DNA from 2 places in the Pseudoalteromonas sp. SG43-3 genome. Region 2 is predicted to be linked to the other one. Evidence: predicted binding sites of a transcription regulator. Region 2 holds the regulator's gene; the other holds the start of a gene.
The links. The regulator sigma-54, encoded in region 2, starts transcription at its own class of promoters, with help from an activator protein. The targets are predictions, from matches to a motif close to GTTGGCACGNNNNTNGNNT.
Positions count from the first base shown of each region.

Region 1: a site for sigma-54 is predicted at 1,871-1,889, ahead of H5157_RS07875 (flagellar basal body rod protein FlgF). Genes of this name have one in related genera too.

Region 1 covers NZ_JACJFC010000007.1:11,376-14,568, reverse strand. Annotated here, with positions in the region: gene flgH (flagellar basal body L-ring protein FlgH) at 1-264, opposite strand, end outside; gene flgG (flagellar basal-body rod protein FlgG) at 281-1,069, opposite strand; gene H5157_RS07875 (flagellar basal body rod protein FlgF) at 1,091-1,834, opposite strand; gene flgE (flagellar hook protein FlgE) at 1,992-3,193, opposite strand, start outside.
Region 2 covers NZ_JACJFC010000001.1:68,638-71,830, reverse strand. Annotated here, with positions in the region: gene lptB (LPS export ABC transporter ATP-binding protein) at 1-624, shown strand, start outside; gene H5157_RS00355 (RNA polymerase factor sigma-54) at 694-2,193, shown strand; gene hpf (ribosome hibernation promoting factor) at 2,220-2,507, shown strand; gene ptsN (PTS IIA-like nitrogen regulatory protein PtsN) at 2,512-2,964, shown strand; gene rapZ (RNase adapter RapZ) at 2,983-3,193, shown strand, end outside.

The DNA of each region.
Region 1 (3,193 bases), on a different contig from region 2:
TGTTTTAGCGGCCTTTGTTGCTTGAGTAGACTCTTGCAATTTAACCGTAATTATATCGCCAGTACGTAGCGCTTTTTTATCGGAATATAAGTCGTTTGATGTATGAGTATTAAACAATGAACCTGTGGCTACCAGCGGCTCTAAAATGGGCTCGGGGTACATAGGTGCGTAGTAAGGGTCGTCCTGCACTACCTCACTATTTTGCGTAGACATACAGCCACTTAAAAATAATGTGCCCGCTGCAAATAAAATAATATTACGCATAATTCCCCCTATTCTATTAAAGCTGTTGATTGATATAACTCATCATTTCGTCAACGGCCGAAATTACTTTTGAGTTCATTTCGTAAATACGCTGAGTTTCTATTAGATTTACCAGCTCTTCAGTCACATTTACGTTAGATGTTTCGAGTGAGCCTTGAATAATACTACCTAACCCTTCAACACCAGGATTACCTTGTACAGGCGCACCACTTACAGCCGTTTCGGTATAAAGGTTTTGACCAATTGGCTCAAGACCCGATGGATTAATAAAGTCACTAATAGTCAGCTGACCAATTACAACGTTATCGGCTTGGCCTGCAACACGTACAGATACTTCGCCGTCTTGCGAAACCGTAATTGATTGCGCGTCATCAGGTACATTCATTTCTGGCTGAATAACGTAACCTGCGCCCGATGTTACAATTCGTCCATCGCCATCGGTAGTAAACTGACCATTGCGCGAGTAAGCAATATTGCCATCTGGTTGCAGTACTTCAAAAAAACCTTCGCCAGAAATCATCCAATCTAGTGAGTTTTCGGTGGTCAACATGTTGCCTTGCGTAAACTCTTTTTGGTTAGCTACAACTTTAGCACCCGCACCTAACATTAAGCCCGACGGCATTTCGGTATCTTGCGATGAACGACCACCTGGTTGATTAATATTTTGATAAAGTAAATCTTCAAATATAGCGCGGCTTTTTTTGTAACCTACGGTACTCGCATTCGCTAAATTATTTGAGATAACCGATATATCGGTTTGTTGAGCGTCTAGCCCAGTTTTACTGATCCACAATGCTGGATTCATAATCGTGTCCTCACTTTAAAGTTAAACTATGCGTAATAACTGATCTTGACGCTCGTCAATTTCTTCAGCTGTTTTCATTAATTTCACTTGTAATTCAAATTGGCGCTGGTGGCTTATCATGTCGACCATTTCGTGAACAGGGTTCACATTTGACATTTCAAGCGAACCACTTAAAACTTTTACATTGGCAGAGGTATCTACTGTTACATTTGCTTTTGGTCTGAATAAACCATCGTTACCTTTTTCGAGCTGGGAGCTATTTGCTTCTACCACTCTAAGCGTGTCTATTTCTTCTAAAAAGTTAGCGGGAGCGCCTTGCGGTCGAACTTGAATAGCGCCATCTTGGCTAAACCCTATTTTTTCGACTGGGACGGGTAAAATAACAGGTCCCCCTTCGCCAATAACTTGACGACCGTGGCTGGTTACGAGCATGCCTTGAGCAGTAATGTTTAACGTACCCACTTTTGTGTAAGCTTCATTACCGGAGGCATCTTGCACAGCAAGCCATGCATTATCGCTCATCGCGATATCTAAGTCTCGCCCGGTTTGAACAATGCCACCCGATACCATGTTTGAACCCGGACGCTCTTGCATTGAAAATACACGTGTAGGCAAACCTTCGCCAAACGCTTGCATAGAACGCGCCTGGGCAAAGTCAGCTTTAAATCCTGTTGTATTTGCATTCGCCAAATTATTGGCTTTAAGCGCAAGCCCTTGTAGGCTTTGCTTAGCGCCAGAGGCCGCAATGTAGACCATTTTGTCCATAGTATCGACTCACATAAAAAATCTCTGAACTTATAAATGCAAAATAGGTGCCAGATTAAATTTGACGCAACATTGAGAGGTATTTAGAAGGGCTTACAAAGAGGACTTATAAAAAAGGCTGCAAAAATGCAGCCTAATATATTTAATGGGGTTTAGCTTATCGAATCTGCAAAATACTTTGCTGAATAGTTGAGTTAACTTCAAGCGCACGTGAGTTTGCTTGGTAATTACGCTGTGCAGTAATTAAGTCTACAAGCTCGTTTGTAAGATTAGTATTTGATTGCTCAAGCGCTGATGAGTTAATTCCACCAAACGTACCCGAACCGGCTTCACCCGCTACAGGTTCACCTGAATCAATACTTTGCTTCCAGCTTGTATCACCCACTTGTGATAACCCTTGTGAATTTGGAAAACGTACCATAGCCACTTGGCCTAGGAATGTTGAGTCACCATTACTGTAAGAAGCGACAATTTTACCGTCTGTTCCTATATCAATTCCGGCTAAACGACCTACTGTTGAGCCATCTTGATCGAGTGCTTTTACTTCAAAACCACTTGAATACTGAGTTGGGATACGTCCAGCTGTGTTGTTTTCATCGCGCCAGTTAAGCTCAATACCAGTACCTGGGAAAGTTGCACCATTGTCTAGTAATGTTGATAAGCCAGTACCAGAACCCGCTGGTAGTAGTATTTCATCAAAAGTAGTTGTATTTGTATTTGCTACACCGCCTGTTGTTGATGGTAAACCACTTGAGTTAAAACCTAGGGTGGTCAGTGGTGTATAAGGTGTCGTTGTTTGTTCTCCACCAGTTGTGGCATCAACTACTTTGCCATCGAGTGTTGCGTATACTTCCCAACTGTTATCTGTACCACCTGCTGCGGCATCATCTTCTTTAGCAAAAAAGTATTGTAAAATGTGTGGTTCACCTAGTGAATCATATACCGTTGTTGACGTAGATGAGTTATAAGTACCACTAGATGTTGGGTCAAAAGCAATACCCGGAGCATCTGCTGTTGCATCTAAGTTAAACGACAAAAATACATTTTCTGTTGCGCGAGGTGAACCAGACGAATCAGGGATTTGAATTGGATCAGTTGTGCTCAAACTTACCGACGTTGTATCACCTGTAGATGAGTCAACAGGGAATGCTTGTAAAAAGTTACCTTTTGCGTCAACCATAAAGTTATCTTGGTTAAGCTTAAATGCACCCGCACGTGTATATGTTAAATCTTGCGAAGATAAATCGTCTGTCATCGCAAAATAACCTTCACCAGTGATTGCTAAATCAAGTGAGTTATTTGTAAATTGTAGTGAGCCTTGATGAAACTGCTGCGCAACCATGGTTGTTTGCACACCGT
Region 2 (3,193 bases):
CTTGGCCCTAACGGTGCTGGTAAAACAACGACTTTTTATATGATTGTAGGGCTTGTTCCTAGCGACAAAGGTAAAATATCTATTGATGATAACGATATTACTCTTTTACCTATGCATAGTCGTGCTAGATTAGGCATAGGCTACTTACCACAAGAGTCATCGATTTTTAGAAAGCTGACTGTTTATCAAAACTTAATGGCCATTTTAGAAACGCGCAAAGAACTAAATAAACAAGCCAGAGAAGACACGCTCAATAACTTATTAGATGAATTTAGCATACAACACATTCGTGATAGCCAAGGTATGGCATTATCGGGGGGAGAACGTCGTCGTGTAGAAATAGCACGAGCGCTGGCAGCAGATCCTAAATTTATATTACTGGATGAACCGTTTGCCGGTGTTGACCCTATTTCGGTATTAGATATAAAGAAAATAATAGAACATCTTAAAAATCGTGGGATTGGTGTATTAATTACCGACCATAACGTAAGAGAGACCCTTGATGTTTGTGAAAAAGCCTACATTGTTTCTCATGGGGAGCTGATTGCATCAGGTACTCCAGAACACGTATTAAATGATAAAACAGTACGCGATGTTTACTTAGGCGAGCAATTTAGGCTGTAACATTTACGCCATGTCTTTAAGCATCTGCTAGTATTAATTATAACAACATAAAAGGATTGTTAGAGATACATGAGGCAATCACTACAGCTGCGCATGGGCCAGCAACTTACAATGACTCCACAGTTGCAACAAGCTATTCGTTTGTTGCAACTCAGTACATTGGATCTCCAGCAAGAAATACAAGAAGCTCTCGACAGTAATCCACTATTAGAGGTTGAAGAGGCAGACTATTCCGAAGACGCTGCTGGTAAAAACGAGCAAAAAGCTGATACCGATGACATAACTGTTAGCGCATCTGCTGATGATGCTCCGAGCGAATACGAACAAGATACTGGTGAAGCACTTGCAAAAGACACGCTAAGTGACGACATGGCTATGGATGTCAGTTGGGATGAGTACATGAGTGCCGCTCCTGCAGCCTCATCAGGTCCAATGCCTGAAGACGAATCAATATACCAAGGCGCCTCTACTGAAACGCTGCATGAGTATTTAATGTGGCAATTACAACTAACGCCATTTAGCCCTACAGACGAAGCTATTGCTATTGCTATTGTAGAAGCTGTCGATGATTCAGGTATTTTAACACTAAGCTGCGAAGAGATTTTAGAAAGCTTTAATCAAGAAAACGAAGATGATAACGAAGTCGAACTTGATGAAATTGAAGCGGTATTAAAACGCATCCAACTGTTTGATCCTGTTGGTATTGCTGCACGTAGTTTACAAGAGTGTTTGTGTATTCAGCTTAATCAATTTGATAAAGAAACACCTTATATTAATGAAACGAAAATGATTTTAACCGAGCATATTGATCTATTAGCAGCTCGCGACTATCGTACATTAATGAAAAAAACTAAGCTCAAAGAAGAAGAGCTTAAAGAAGTAATGACACTAATACATACTCTCAACCCAAAACCTGCAGATACTATTGTAAGGGAAGAATCTGAGTATGTTATTCCTGATGTGTCAGTTAAAAAAATTAAAGGCCGCTGGGTTGTCGAATTAAACCCAGATAGCATGCCTAAAATTCGTGTTAATAGCCAATACGCAGCAATGTCTCGCACTGTAAAATCAAGTGGCGACAGCCAGTTTATTCGCTCACATTTACAAGAAGCTAAATGGTTTATTAAAAGCTTAGAAAGTAGAAACGACACGCTATTAAAAGTTACTAATTGTATTGTTAAGCAACAACAAGGCTTTTTTGAACATGGCCCTGAAGCCATGAAACCAATGGTTTTAAATGATGTTGCTGAAATGGTAGAAATGCACGAATCGACAATTTCTCGCGTAACTACTCAAAAGTACATGCATACACCCCGTGGTATATTTGAGCTTAAATATTTTTTCTCAAGCCATGTAAGTACTGAAAACGGTGGTGAATGTTCATCTACAGCAATACGTGCGCTTATCCGAAAATTAATCGCAGCAGAAAACTCAGCAAAACCATTGAGTGATAGCAAAATAGCGGATATATTGGCTGAGCAAGGAATTAAAGTAGCGAGACGTACAATCGCAAAATACCGCGAATCTCTTGCTATTCCACCGTCAAATCAGCGTAAAAGTCTGATTTAAGACGCTAAACTAAGAGGGTAATGCTTATGCAACTAAACTTAACTGGTCGTCACGTAGAATTAACCGATTCACTAAGAGACTATATTAATACTAAATTTGCGAAGCTTGAAAGACACTCTGATCATATTAATAATGTTCATGTCATTCTCGATGTAGAAAAATTAAATCAAAAAGCAGAAGCCACAATACACGTAAGCGGTGCTGAGCTATTTGCCTCTACAGAACATCAAGATATGTATGCCGCTATTGACTCGTTGATCGACAAGCTCGATCGCCAAGTAATCAAACACAAAGAGAAGCTTGCTCGACACTAATATGATGAAATTAAGTTCACTTATATGCCAGGACTGCAGCAAAGCTGCGGTCCTTTTTAATAGCAAAAAAAGAATTTTAGAGTTCATTAGCGAACTTGCTCACGACAAACTTCCGTATTTACCGCAACAAGATATTCTTAATGCTTTAATGAGCAGAGAGAAATTAGGTAGTACAGGTATAGGACGTGGCATTGCTATTCCTCATGGAAGAATGAGCGGTGCAGAAGAGCCTTTGGCTTTAGTGCTCGTTAGCGAAACTCCAATAAACTTTGATGCAATCGATAATCGCCCTGTTGATATTTTTGTCGCACTCATCGTACCAGATGGCGATAACCAGCAGCACTTAAAGACTCTAGCAACCATTGCTGATAAACTAAACAACAAAGATTTTTGTAAACAGTTACGCAGTGCAAAATCTGATACTGAGCTTTACCAAGTTATTGTCGATCAATCATAGTTTTATAAAGGGTGTTAAATGGAGTTAATTATCATAAGCGGCCGTTCTGGTTCTGGAAAGTCGGTTGCTTTGCGCGTTGTAGAAGATTTAGGTTATTATTGCGTAGATAATATTCCAGTAAACCTACTACCTTCATTAGTTCGCAGTGTGTCTGATAGCTACGATAAAATTGCTGTTAGCATAGATGTGCGCAACATACCTAAAGAACAAGATGAATTTAACGATATTC